DNA from 2 places in the Pseudomonas bijieensis genome. Region 2 is predicted to be linked to the other one. Evidence: predicted binding sites of a transcription regulator. Region 2 holds the regulator's gene; the other holds the start of a gene.
What was found. Region 2 encodes FliA, which starts transcription of late flagellar genes. Its sites were predicted from a motif close to CTAAAGTTTNNNNNNNNNNNGCCGNTAA; they were not measured.
Positions count from the first base shown of each region.

Region 1: GN234_RS03405 (methyl-accepting chemotaxis protein) is a predicted target of FliA. The motif match lies at 3,369-3,396, and genes of this name have one in related genera.

Region 1 is NZ_CP048810.1:831,923-839,216, reverse strand. It holds gene GN234_RS03430 (hypothetical protein) at 1-36, shown strand, start outside; gene GN234_RS03425 (DUF421 domain-containing protein) at 44-487, shown strand; gene GN234_RS03420 (SDR family oxidoreductase) at 553-1,410, opposite strand; gene GN234_RS03415 (VOC family protein) at 1,596-2,000, shown strand; gene GN234_RS03410 (MalY/PatB family protein) at 2,164-3,312, opposite strand; gene GN234_RS03405 (methyl-accepting chemotaxis protein) at 3,492-5,003, shown strand; gene GN234_RS03400 (hypothetical protein) at 5,132-5,740, opposite strand; gene GN234_RS03395 (alpha/beta fold hydrolase) at 6,050-7,123, shown strand.
Region 2 is NZ_CP048810.1:2,380,605-2,387,898, reverse strand. It holds gene flhA (flagellar biosynthesis protein FlhA) at 1-1,666, shown strand, start outside; gene flhF (flagellar biosynthesis protein FlhF) at 1,678-3,027, shown strand; gene fleN (flagellar synthesis regulator FleN) at 3,144-3,974, shown strand; gene fliA (RNA polymerase sigma factor FliA) at 3,971-4,717, shown strand; gene GN234_RS10280 (chemotaxis response regulator CheY) at 4,885-5,256, shown strand; gene GN234_RS10275 (protein phosphatase CheZ) at 5,275-6,060, shown strand; gene GN234_RS10270 (chemotaxis protein CheA) at 6,091-7,294, shown strand, end outside.

The sequences.
Region 1 (7,294 bases), 1.5 Mb from region 2:
ACCTCGCTCGGTTTCGATCAATTCATTTTCCCTTAGGTGACCTATGGATTCGGTACTGCGGGCCGCCGCGATATATATGGCGTTGCTGGTGTTGTTCAAGATCGCCGGGCGTCGCTCCCTGGCGGACCTCACCACTTTCGACTTCGTATTGTTGATGATCATCGGCGAGGCCACCCAACAGGCGCTGCTGGGAGACGATTTTTCGTTGACCAACGCGCTGATGGTGATCGTCACCTTGATTGCCATCGACGTCGGGTTGTCGTTGCTCAAGCAGCGTTCCAAACGGGTTTCACGATTGATCGACGGCGGTCCGACCATCATTGTCGAGAACGGTCGGATACTCCAGGGCCGCATGCGCCATGCCCGATTAGTGGAAGAGGACATCATGGAGGCCGCACGTTCGAGCCAGGGCATCGAAACGCTGGAGCAGATCAAGTTTGCGATCATCGAGCGCAATGGGAAGATTTCGGTGATTGCCAAGGAGTAGCCCCGAAGTTGACTGTGGCGAGGGGATTTATCCCCTCGTCACAAAATCTGCCTCGGTTTGCTCGATCAAAGGATCGGCTTGCCCCCGGTAATCCCATAGCGGGCTCCGGAGATGTAGCTGGCTTCGTCCGAGGCCAGCAGCACATAGATCGGCGCCACTTCAACCGGTTGGCCCGGGCGGCCAAGCGGCGTTTGAGAACCGAAATTCTGAACCTCCTCCTCAGGCATGGTCGCCACGATCAATGGCGTCCAGATCGGCCCTGGCGCCACGCTGTTCACGCGAATGCCTTTGGGGCCGAGCATTTGCGCCAGGCCGCCGGTGAAGTTGGCAATGGCGCCCTTGGTGGTGGCATAGGCCAGCAGCGTCGGCTTGGGCATGTCGGAGTTGACCGAGCTGGTGTTGATGATCGAGCTGCCGGGCTTCATGTGTGGCAAAGCGGCCTGGCAGATCCTGAACATCGCCGTGATGTTGATATCGAAGGTGCGCACCCATTCTTCGTCGGATATTTCCTCGAGGCTTTCATGAGTCATTTGAAAGGCGGCATTGTTGACCAGGACGTCGATGCGCCCGAAGCGGGCGACGGTTTCATCGACGATTTTGCGGCACTGGTCTTTGTTGGCCAGGTCACCCGGCAGCAATAGGCATTGACGCCCGGCCTGCTCGACCCAGCGTGCGGTTTCCTTGGCGTCTTCATGCTCGTCCAGGTAGGCAATCGCCACATCCGCGCCTTCACGGGCGAAGGCAATGGCCACGGCTCGACCGATGCCGCTGTCGGCGCCAGTGATCAGGGCGATTTTGTTCGCCAGTCTTCCGGAGCCGGTGTAGCTCTGTTCGCCGCAGTCCGGGTAGGGTTCCATTTTCCGCTGGCTGCCGGGCACCGGCTGGCTTTGTTTCGGGAAAGGCGGGAAAGGGTAGTCGACCATTGTCATTCTCCAGGCTGGTTGCAATGGAGGGTGGACTATGGGGTTTCGGGCAGAGTTCGGTCGGATTTTCTTGCCAGTCGATGAGCGTGATGACGGGCGTTTCGTCGTTGAGTAGCGGACACCGGCGAACATCGGACGATGCTGTATTCTCCAATGTCGGTACGGTTTCGATAAGGAGCAAGGCAATGTTCAGCCACATACAGATCGGTGCGCGCGATCTGCCGAAAATGGTCGCTTTTTACGACGCGGTCCTCGGCTGCCTTGGGCTGGAGCGCATCGAGGGCGAAAACGACTCGGGCCCACCGGGGGAGGGTTGGCGGCGGCCCGGCAAGCATTGGCCGCAGGTTTTCGTCCAGCTGCCTTTCAATGGGCTGCCCGCCACCTGGGGCAATGGCATGCAAGTGAGCTTCGCCGCCGACTCCCCACAAACCGTTCGCGCCGCGTGGGAGCAGGCGCTTGCCATGGGCGGCTTCGACGAAGGCCCACCCGGCCCGAGGCCGCAGTATTGCGAAGGCTATTTCGGGGCGTATTGCCGCGATCCGGAAGGGAACAAGCTGTGCTTTATCCATGCGCCGGATATGCATGAATAAAGCGATCATGGCAGATGACTATTGTGGCGAGGGGATTTATCCCCGTTGGGCTGCGAAGCAGCCCCAATAAACAGCACACGAAGTTAATCTGATACAACGAGTGATCTGTTTTTAGGGCCGCTTCGCATCCCAGCGGGGATAAATCCCCTCGCCACAGGGCGGATCAGCCCCTGGCCTTCAGGCTGCGCTCCATCCGCGCGATGCCTTCTTCCAGCAACGCCCGCGGGCAGCCGAAGTTCAAGCGCACGAACTGACCGGCATCATCGCCAAAATCCAGCCCGGCGCTCAGCCCGACCTTGGCTTCTTTGAGGAAGAATCCATGCGGGTCATCCAGCCCCAACCCGGAGCAATCCAGCCAGGCCAGGTAAGTGCCCTGGGGCACGGTCATGGTGACGCCCGGCAGGCGAGTGTGCACCGCCTCGACCAGGTAATCACGGTTGGCTTGCAGATACGTTTTCAAGGCTTCGAGCCATGGGCCGGCTTCGCTATAGGCCGCACGGGTCGCTTCGAGGCCCAGGGCATTGACGCTGTCGACCATGCCGGCCCGGGCACTGTTGACCCGTTCGCGCACCTTGGCGTCCTGGATAATGGCGAACGAGGTTTTCAGCCCGGCGATGTTGAAGGCCTTGCTGGCGGACATCAGGGTGATGGTGCGCTCGGCAATTTCCGCACTGAGGGACGCGGTGGGAATATGCACGCGGCCGTCGAAACACAGCTCGGCATGGATTTCGTCGGAGATGATCCAGGCGTCCTGCTCCAGACAAATGTCCGCCACGGCCTTGAGCTCTTCGCGGTCAAACACCTTGCCCAGCGGGTTGTGAGGGTTGCTCAGCAACAGGGCGCCGCCGCCTTGCAACGCTTCGCGCAACGCGGCCAATGGCGTCTGGAATTCACCGTTGACCGGGTTGAATGGCAATTCCACTTTGTTCAACTGCCAGTGACCCGGGGCGTTGCGCAGCGGTGGATAGTTGGGCACCTGCACCACGACATTCTGCTGGGGTTCTACCAAGGCATGCAGCGCCATGTTGAAACCCGGTTCGACACCCGGCAGGAACACGATCTGCTGGGGCTCGACGCGCCACGCGTACTTGCTCCACAGGTCAGCCACGACGGCGGCACGCAGATTGTCCTGGGCCACGCTGTAGCCCAGCATCGGATGTTCAAGGCGCTTGTGCAGTGCGTCGATGATCACCGGCGGGGCAGGGAAGTCCATATCGGCGACCCACATTGGCAACACATCGGCCGGGTAGCGGCTCCATTTGGTGCTACCGGTGCCGTGGCGTTCCAATACCGTGTCGAAATCGAAAGTCATGGGGGTTCCATCAGTCAGTCATGGGATGGCGAACATCATAAAGCAAAGACCTATGAGAAAAGCTTGGTGGCGTAGCGCCACTAATTAATGGTAATCAGTTAAAGTTCCATCTCGAAACGCCGCCAAGACGTGAACGGCATTGGTAACGGACCCTCCGAGTCTTTGAAAAGGACGACCCCATGACATCGCCCGTGCGCTTTAACGATCACCACCGTAAAGCCGATCGCATCATGTTGGGGCTGCTCTGGCTCACGTTGTTGTATTCCCTGAGCCTGGCATACCTGCACTCGACGTTTGCCCAGGCGCTGCTGGTCGGGGCGACTACCTGCGTGGCGAGCACCGCGCTTTACCGTGTCCTGGCGGGCACTCGGGCCATGCGTTGCATTATCGCGGTGGCGTTGATGGTCATGGCGGCATTGCACATCAACCAGACCCGGGGCGTGATCGAATTCCACTTCGGGATCTTCGTACTGCTGGCCGTGTTGACGTTCTACCGTGACTGGCTGCCGATTGTCGTTGCCGCTGCCACCATTGCGGTTCATCACCTCGGTTTTCACTGGCTCCAACACCAGGGTTATCCGGTGTTTGTGATGGATACCCACGCTGGCTGGTCGATGATTTTTCTCCACGCGTTCTACGTGGTGGTGGAAAGTGTGATCCTGATTTACCTGGCGAACCAGAGCCTGGCCGACGCCACGGAAAACCAGGATGTGCTCGACAAGGTTCTGGTGGCGGCCGCGCAATTGAGCAACGACGCTGGCAGGCAGCACAGCGAGGGCGTCAAGGTCTCTTCGAGCGAGCGTTTCGATCATTTCCTCCAGCAGGTTACCCAACTGGTGGACGGCGTAGTACGCGACACCCGAAACCTCTCGGACCTGGGCCAGGACCTGTCCCAGGTCGGCCAGACCCTGGAAACCGGCGCCCGCCACCAGCTCGATGAAGTGGCACAGATGAGCAGTGCGATCAGCCATCTGGTCCAGGCCATGGAGAACATTGCCGGCCATGTCGACCAGACCTTGCAGCGCGCCGGCCAGGCCAACGAGCAGGTCAATCGCGGGCGCAGCACGGTTGATCAGACCCGAGAAGAGATCGTCGAGCTGGCCGGTCGCATCAACCTGACCAACGAAACCGTGCAAGTCCTGGCTGAACAGGCACAGCAGATCGGCCAGGTGCTCGATGTGATCAATGGAATCGCCGAACAAACCAACCTGCTGGCCCTCAACGCCGCCATCGAGGCCGCTCGGGCCGGCGAGCAGGGCCGTGGTTTCGCGGTGGTGGCCGACGAAGTCCGGACCCTGTCCCAAAAGACCTCGACATCCACCACGGAGATCCAGCAGATCATTGCCAAGCTACAGCAGGGCAGCCGCCAGGCCGCTGTCGCCATGCAAGACAGCCGCGACGGGGTGGAGCGCTGCGTGTCCGCCAGTCAATTGGCCTCGCAATTGCTGCACGCCGTGGTGGAAGACATTGCCGTGATCAACCACTTCAACGACCTCATCGCCAGCACCACCCAGGAACAATCCAAGGCGTCGATGGGTATCAATGAGCGCTTGCAAAGCGTGCAGACCGTGGCTGAGCGCAACGCCGACAACATTGGCATCCTGACCCGAAGCAGTCAAAGCCTGCCGCCAATGGTGCAGCGGTTGGCGCTGTTGGGGGAGGCGTTTCACAGGAAGGGCGGGGCGGTCTGAAAAGCTTATAAATCCAGGTATGGGATGGAAAAGCGTCATGAAAAATTTCAGATGTTTTGCGTTGATGCATCTAAATGTGCGCGCTGCGTGTGAGTTCAGCGCGCGAAGACATCCCTGATTATGAGGGACTATATGAATTGGAGTTGCTTCAGCACGATAAAAACGAGCAGAGCTGTGGCAAGCCCATAGACGAGGGAAATCAAGATCGGATTGTTCGTGAGTGTCGTCAACGGTGTAGGCGCACTGCGCCTGACGAAAAAGTTGATAGCTCCCACCCCGGTAATCATCATGAGGGCAGTTATCGAGAACAACCCCAACGGAAGGTAATCGGAGCGCTTGACCTCCACTATCGTGGCGACCATGAGGAAGGAAGACGACAAGGTTATTACGGCGCCCAATGTCCACAATGAAAGATCGCCCGCCAGTCGGCGGATTACGCCTGCAAAGCCTCGCCCCATGAAGGCCTTAAGCGTGGGATTTTTTATGCTGGCCTCCAGATCCTTGAACATAAGTGCCGGCACGCAGAGCAAGATCGACGCACTGCCCACGCTGTTCACCAACCGGCCCAGGGAGTTACCCATTCTGTCCAGGTAATCCAACGGCTGAATATTTAGCGTATGGATCGCAAAATAGGTCGCGATTCCCGAAATGATCAACCAGACCAACGCCCGGAATACGAGGTCACGAACGAGATTTTTCTTCAGCCAGTCGTCAAACTGGTTTTTATCGGTGGACATGAAAATCCTTGTTAGATATCGGCTACATGAGTGAAGGCGTAATGATATCAGTTGGCAAGGATGCTACGGATGTGAGTTTTCCGATTTTGGCGATGACTACGTCGCAGATACTCGTGGGTTAAGCCCTTGTGGGCACGTGATACCCATCAGTCAATGTATCTCTGTGTATCCACCGCACGTACAGATACGGACTGTTTCTTTTAAGCGCATCGATGACACATCCGGGATACCTCGCCGGCGTCAAATGAACCCATCGAGACAGCATAAGCCGTCTCACGGGCTCACCCGCCGTTCGCAAGGAGATCCGCCATGGACACGACGCTGAAGCACCACACTTCTGCACCACGCCGCCGCCTGCTCGCGCCCTCCATCCTGGTACTCGCCATGATGCAATTGGGTACCTTGGGACTTGCCTCGTCACAGGCCAGCGCTGCCGACGTACCGGCCAGCACCATCGGCACCATCACGCTGGGCAGCCACACATCTTTCGGCCCGTTGAAACACGTCAAGGCTGGCCTGCTGGACGTTTCCTATGCCGAGGTCGGTCCTGCCGATGGGCCGGTGGTCATCCTGCTGCACGGTTGGCCCTATGACATTCACAGCTACGCCGATGTCGCTCCGGCTTTGGCCGAGAAGGGCTATCGCGTGCTGATCCCCTATGCCCGCGGCTACGGCGACACACGCTTCCTGTCGGCCAAGACCGTGCGTAACGGCCAGCCTTCTGCGCTGGCGAGCGATCTCATCGACTTCATGGACGCACTGAACATCAAGCAGGCCGTGCTCGGCGGCTACGACTGGGGTGCCCGTACCGCCGACATCGTCGCGGCCCTGTGGCCGGAACGGGTGAAAGCCCTGGTGGCGGTCAGTGGCTACCTGATCGGCAGTCAGGAAGCCGGCAAGACACCGCTGCCGCCGGCCGCCGAGTTGCAGTGGTGGTACCAGTTCTACTTTGCGACAGAACGTGGCCGCTTGGGCTATGAAAAGAACACCCACGACTTCGCCAAGCTGATCTGGAAGCTGGCGTCGCCGAAGTGGAATTTCGATGACGCGACTTATGACCGCAGCGCCGCCGCTTTGCAGAACCCCGATCATGTCGCCGTCTCGATCTTCAACTATCGCTGGCGCCTGGGTCTGGTCAAGGGCGAGGCAAAGTACGACAGGCTGGAGAAGAAACTCGCGACCTTTCCGTCCATCAACGTGCCAACCATCACTCTGGAGGGTGACGCCAACGGTGCGCCGCACCCACCGGCCGAGGCCTATGCCAAGCGATTCACCGGCAAATACGAGCATCGTTTGATCGAGGGCGGCATCGGTCACAACCTGCCGCAAGAGGCGCCGCAGGCGTTCGCCCAGGCTGTGATTGATGCTGATCATCTGCGCTAGCCCAGGGAGCTGCATCCTACGGTAATAACGACTCCTGATGTTCATCGGCCCAAATCGCAGGGTTTCGATTTGTCTGAGACCTGGAATCACCTTGGATCAGGCAACTATGCCGGCGGATCCGGCAAACGGATTGGCGTTTCGCTCCACATACTCTCGCGGCCCTGAGGCCCT
Region 2 (7,294 bases):
CACCCTCGATGCGATGCCGGGCAAGCAGATGGCGATCGACGCCGATCTCAACGCCGGCCTGATCGACCAGAGCCAGGCCAAGCTGCGTCGCCTGGAAGTGGCCCAGGAAGCCGAGTTCTACGGTTCCATGGACGGTGCCAGCAAGTTCGTGCGCGGTGACGCCATCGCCGGCCTGCTGATTCTGTTCATCAACCTGATCGGCGGCATGGCCGTCGGTATCTTCCAGCACGACATGACCTTCGGCGACGCTGGCAGGGTTTACGCCTTGTTGACCATCGGTGACGGTTTGGTGGCGCAATTGCCATCACTGTTGTTATCCACAGCGGCCGCGATCATGGTGACCCGTGCTTCGGGCTCCGAAGACATGGGCAAGCAGATCGGCCGGCAAATGTTCGCCTCGCCCAAGGCCCTGGCCGTTGCTGCCGGCCTGATGGCGGTGATGGGCCTGGTGCCTGGCATGCCGCACTTTTCCTTTCTGACCATGGCTGCCCTGGCGGCCGGTGGCGCCTACCTGTTCTGGAAGAAGCAGAACGTGCAGAAAGTCCAGGCCCTGCAAGAGGTCAAGCGCCAGCAGGAACTGCTGCCGTCGCCGGCTCGCGCCATGGAAACCAAGGAACTGGGCTGGGATGACGTGACCCCGATCGACATGATCGGCCTGGAAGTCGGCTATCGCCTGATTCCTTTGGTCGATCGCAACCAGGGGGGGCAATTGCTGGCGCGGATCAAGGGGGTGCGCAAGAAGCTCTCCCAGGACCTGGGCTTCCTGATGCCCACCGTGCATATCCGCGACAACCTCGACCTGGCGCCGAGCGCTTATCGCCTGACCTTGATGGGGGTGATCCTGGCCGAAGCCGAGATCTACCCCGACCGCGAACTGGCGATCAACCCCGGACAGGTCTACGGCAGCCTCAACGGCATCACCGCCAAGGATCCGGCTTTCGGCCTGGAAGCGGTGTGGATCGAAATCAGCCAGCGGGCCCAGGCCCAGTCTCTCGGCTATACCGTCGTAGACGCCAGTACGGTGGTGGCGACCCACTTGAATCAGATTCTGTACAAGCACTCCAGCGAGCTGATCGGCCACGAAGAAGTCCAGCAGCTCCTGCAAGTACTGGCAAAAGGCTCGCCGAAGCTGGCCGAAGAGCTGGTGCCGGGTGTGGTTTCGTTGTCGCAGTTGCTCAAGGTGCTGCAGGCGCTGTTGGCCGAACAAGTGCCTGTGCGCGACATACGCAGTATTGCCGAAGCTATCGCCAACAACGCTTCCAAGAGTCAAGATACCGCCGCCTTGGTGGCAGCTGTTCGGGTCGGCGTGTCCCGCGCAATCGTCCAAAGCATTGTAGGCACTGAGTCCGAGCTGCCTGTGATCACTCTGGAACCAAGGTTGGAACAGATATTGCTCAATAGTCTGCAGAAGGCAGGGCAAGGCTCGGAAGAGGGTGTCCTGCTGGAGCCAAGTATGGCCGAGAAGCTGCAGCGTTCGCTGATCGAAGCAGCCCAGCGGCAAGAGATGCAAGGCCAGCCGGTGATCCTGCTGGTGGCCGGTCCGATTCGCGCGATGCTCTCGCGATTCGGGCGCCTCGCGGTCCCGGGGCTGCATGTGCTGGCGTACCAGGAAATACCGGACAACAAGCAAGTGACCATCGTTGCGACAGTAGGGCCCAACGGCTGAGGTAGTGGTTTATGCAAGTGAAGCGTTTTTTCGCCGCCGACATGCGTCAGGCCATGAAACTGGTTCGTGACGAGCTGGGCGCTGAAGCAGCCATCATTGGCAACCGTCGTATCGCCGGCGGTGTCGAGCTGACGGCGGCCCTGGATTACAAACTGTCTGCGCTGGCCCCGCGGGTTCCGAACATGGAACTCGAAGATGAGCTGCGCAAGACCCAATCGCGCATCGCCAGCGCCCAGGCCGAACTGAGCCTGCGTAGCAGCGAAGGCGAGGGTGCCGCGGGCACCAATCGTCAATTGTTCGCCGGTCAGCCACTGACCGCCGGCTTGCCGTTGACCGCTGCCGAGCCGCTGATCGAGCAGGCCCAGGCCGAACCGCGTCGTCCAGAGCCGGCACCCGCCGCGCCTGCCCGTGGGGTCGATCCGCGCGCCCTGGACTCGATGCGCTTCGAGCTCAACAGCCTGCGCGAGCTGATGGAAGTCCAGCTCGGCTCCCTGGCCTGGAACCAGTTGCAAGGCAGCCGTCCGGCCCAGGCCAACCTGTGGCGTCGCCTGCAACGCATCGGCCTGTCCGGTCCGTTGTCCCGGGACCTGCTGGCATTGATCAATGGTATCGAAGAACCTCGCCAGGCCTGGCGCATGTTGCTGGCGCACCTGGCGCGGATGATTGCCACGCCGGAAGTCGAGCCGCTGGAAGAGGGCGGGGTGATTGCCATGGTCGGTCCTGCCGGCATGGGCAAGACCACCACCCTGGCCAAGCTCGCCGCCCGCTACGTACTCAAGTACGGCGCCCAGAGCATCGCCCTGGTGAGCATGGACAGTTTCCGCATCGGTGCCCAGGAGCAACTCAAGACCCTGGGACGGATCCTCAACGTGTCGGTGACCCATGTGGATCCGGGCCAGTCCCTGGCCCAGGCATTGGAACCGTTGCTGCGCAAGCGCGTCGTACTGATCGATACCGCCGGCCTGCAAGCCAGCGATCCGGCCCTGCGCATGCAGCTCGAAAGCCTGGCCGGACGCGGCATCAAGTCAAAAAATTATCTCGTGTTGGCAACCACCAGCCAGAAACAGGTTCTAACCGCCGCATACCACAGCTACAAACGCTGCGGGCTGGCCGGCTGCATCCTGACTAAGCTGGACGAAACGGCAAGCCTGGGCGAGGTGTTGAGCCTGGCGATCGGTCATGAACTACCGGTGGCCTACCTGACCGACGGGCCGCGGATCCCGGATGATTTGCATCTGCCGCGCCGTCATCAACTGGTCAGCCGTGCCGTGAGTGTGCAAATGCAGGAAGAACCCAGCGAAGAAGCCATGGCTGATATGTTCGCTGATATCTACCACAGCCCGACCAAGCAGGTTGGCTGAGGTAATCATGAATATTTTTTGTACCTACATCGATGGTCTGCCATGCATTGTTCCGTATGCGAACGCGCAGCCAGTAATGTGGCCTCCGTCTAAGTAAGACAAGGTAAAGAACGAACATGGGCAGCATGCATCCCGTACAGGTGATCGCGGTGACCGGCGGCAAAGGTGGCGTCGGGAAGACTAACGTGTCAGTGAACTTGTCCCTGGCTCTGGCAGAGCTTGGCCGACGGGTCATGCTGCTGGACGCCGACCTGGGCCTGGCGAACGTCGACGTGCTCTTGGGGCTTACACCCAAACGCACCCTGGCGGACGTGATCGAAGGCCGTTGCGAATTGCGCGACGTGCTGTTGCAGGGGCCAGGCGGGATTCGCATCGTGCCGGCTGCCTCCGGCACCCAGAGCATGGTTCACCTGACCCCGGCCCAGCACGCCGGCCTGATCCAGGCTTTCAGCGACATCGGCGACAACCTCGATGTGCTGGTGATCGACACCGCGGCCGGTATCGGCGACTCGGTCGTCAGTTTCGTACGCGCGGCCCAGGAAGTGTTGCTGGTGGTCTGCGACGAACCGACGTCCATCACCGACGCCTATGCCTTGATCAAGCTGCTGAACCGCGACTATGGCATGAATCGCTTCCGCGTCCTGGCCAACATGGCCCAGAGCCCGCAGGAGGGCCGCAACCTGTTCGCCAAGTTGACAAAGGTCACGGATCGCTTCCTGGACGTCGCCCTACAATACGTCGGCGCCGTGCCCTACGACGAAAGCGTACGCAAGGCCGTCCAGAAGCAACGTGCCGTTTATGAAGCCTTTCCACGTTCCAAATGCGCGCTGGCGTTCAAGGCGATCGCCCAGAAGGTCGATACCTGGCCGTTGCCGGCCAACCCGCGCGGGCATCTGGAATTTTTCGTCGAGCGTCTTGTGCAACAAACAGCAGGGCCCGTGCTATGACAGCCAGCGGTTACAACCATCTCTACAAAAAATCGGCACGGGACGCCCAGTACGAATTGATCGAGCGTTACGCGCCACTGGTCAAGCGTATCGCCTACCACTTGCTGGCGCGGTTGCCGGCCAGTGTCCAGGTCGAAGACTTGATCCAGGCGGGCATGATCGGCCTGCTCGAAGTGTCGAACAAATACGACGCGAGCAAGGGCGCCAGTTTCGAGACGTATGCCGGTATTCGCATTCGCGGGGCCATGCTCGATGAAGTCCGCAAGGGCGATTGGGCGCCACGCTCGGTGCACCGCAATACCCGCATGGTCAGCGATGCAATTCGGGCAATTGAAGCTAAAACCGGGCGTGACGCTAAAGATCACGAGGTTGCGGCCGAACTCCAGTTGAGTCTCGATGATTATTACGGGATTTTGAACGATACCTTGGGCAGCCGCCTGTTCAGTTTCGACGACCTGTTGCAGGACGGTGGTGAACACGAGGGACTGCACGAGGATGGCGCGAGTGCTCACATGGAGCCATCGCGTGACCTGGAAGATGAACGTTTCCAGAGCGCGCTGGCGGATGCGATTGCCAATTTGCCGGAGCGTGAGCGACTGGTCTTGGCGCTGTACTACGACGAAGAGCTGAACCTCAAGGAAATCGGTGAGGTCCTGGGGGTCAGCGAATCGCGGGTCAGCCAGTTACACAGCCAGTGCGCGGCCCGTTTGCGGGGGCGTTTGGGGGAGTGGCGAGCGCGTTGACAGGCAGTGTGGGGACACTGCGAACGAGGCTGGCCTGGCAAGTACTGCGCCAGTCTCCATCCGTTGTGCTCCAGACCGTTGTCGAGTGTTGTGCCGGATTGATTGAAATGGCGCGTCCAGGTGCTGGGCGCGTTTAAGACTGCTTGGAGGTCGAATTGGACAAGAACATGAAAATCCTCATCGTTGATGACTTCTCAACGATGCGGCGGATCATAAAAAACCTGTTGCGTGACCTTGGGTTCACCAACACGGCCGAGGCAGATGACGGGACCACTGCGCTCCCGATGTTGCACAGTGGCAACTTCGATTTTCTGGTCACCGACTGGAACATGCCGGGCATGACCGGTATCGACCTGCTGCGTCAGGTGCGTGCCGACGAAAAACTCAAGCATCTTCCGGTGCTGATGGTCACTGCCGAAGCCAAGCGCGAGCAGATCATCGAAGCGGCCCAGGCCGGTGTCAACGGCTATGTGGTCAAACCCTTCACGGCCCAGGCGTTGAAAGAGAAGATCGAAAAAATCTTCGAACGCATCGGTTAACGGCGCCACGGGGGAGCTATGGACAACGAATCTTCAATGGGCGATTTCGAATCGACCCTGAAAAAACATGCCCGCGAACTGGTCGACAGCCTTGAAAAAGGTCGCTTTGGCGATGCGGTTCAAATGATCCATGAGCTCAACCAGACCCGTGACCGCGGTCTGTATCAGGAAGTGGGCAAGCTCACGCGTGAACTGCACAGCGCGATTGTCAATTTCCAGATCGACCCGCATATGCCGCAGGCCGAGGAAGTCTCGCAGATCACCGACGCCACCGAGCGTCTGGGGTATGTGGTCAAGCTGACCGAGGCCGCGGCCAACCGCACCATGGACCTGGTGGAAAGCGCAACGCCGCTGGTCAATGGCCTGAGCGAAGAAGCCCAGGCCTTGAGCACCGACTGGGGTCGGTTCATGCGTCGAGAAGTCGGCGCTGAAGAGTTTCGGGAACTGGCCCGTCGGGTCGACGGTTTCCTGACGCGCAGCAGCACCGAGAACCGCGCCGTAGCAAGCAACCTCAACGACATTCTGCTGGCCCAGGACTATCAGGACCTGACCGGCCAAGTGATCAAGCGTGTGACCCAACTGGTCACCGAAGTGGAAAGCAACCTGCTCAAACTGGTGTTGATGGCCAGCCAGGTCGACCGCTTTGCAGGTATCGAACACGACCGTGAAGCGATGCTTGCTGAAAAAGATCCACAAAAACATCTCTCTCAGGGTGAAGGTCCGCAAATTCATGCCGATAAAAGAGAAGACGTTATGTCCGGTCAGGACGATGTGGACGATTTGCTGTCCAGCCTTGGATTCTGAGTTTTAGCCCTGTTTTAGGAGCAGCCATTAATGAGCTTCGGCGCCGATGAAGAGATCCTTCAGGATTTCCTGGTTGAGGCCGGCGAGATTCTAGAGCAACTGTCCGAACAGCTGGTCGAGCTGGAAAGCCGACCTGATGATGCGGATCTGCTCAATGCAATTTTTCGCGGTTTCCACACTGTAAAAGGAGGCGCCGGCTTCCTCCAGCTCAACGAGCTGGTGGAGTGCTGTCACATTGCCGAGAACGTGTTCGACATCCTGCGCAAGGGTGAGCGTCGCGTTGATTCGGAACTGATGGACGTGGTGCTTGAAGCGCTGGATGCGGTCAACAGTATGTTCAGCGAAGTGCGTGAGCGCTCGCCGATTACCCCTGCCACCCCCGAGCTGCTCGCCGCGCTGTCGCGCCTGGCCGAGCCGCAATCGGCTGACGAAGCGGCGCCGGTTGCCGAGGCAGTGGTCGAAGAACCGGTCGCCGAGGAATCGGGCGACATCACCGATAACGAATTCGAACAACTGCTGGACTCCCTCAACACCGTCAAGGCCCAGGCCGAGGCGCCGGCCGCTCCGGTTGCACCCGCTGCGCCGGCCGCCGATGGAGCTGCCAGCGATGAAATCACCGATGCCGAGTTCGAGTCGCTGCTCGACCAGCTCCATGGCAAGGGCCAGTTCGCACCTGATGCCGTCGTCCCGTCGGCGGCCCCGGCCGCCCCGAAAGCCGCGGGCGACAGCTCGGACATCACCGACGATGAATTCGAAGCATTGCTCGATCAGTTGCATGGCAAGGGCACCTTTGCCGTGGACGCACTGGATTCGGCCATCGCTTCGGCGCCGACACCGGCCAAGCCTGCTGCCGCTGCCGCGGGTAGCGACCTGATCAGCGACCACGAATTCGAATCACTGCTCGATGAGCTGCATGGCAAGGGCAAGTTCAGCGAAGTCGGTACCGCTTCTGCCGCGCCTGCCGCCGCCACTGCGGCAGCACCCGCGGCCAAGGCTGTGCCCAAACCCGCGGCCAAGGCACCGGAACCCAAGGCCGAGCCCGCCAAGCCCGCCGCTGCTGCCCCGGCACCCGCCCGCGCTCCAGCGGCTGCGCCAGCGGAAAAACCGGCCAGCGAAGCCGAAACCACCGTTCGGGTCGATACCGCACGCCTGGACGAGATCATGAACATGGTCGGCGAGCTGGTGCTGGTGCGTAACCGTCTGGTGCGCCTGGGCCTCAACAGCCAGGACGAAG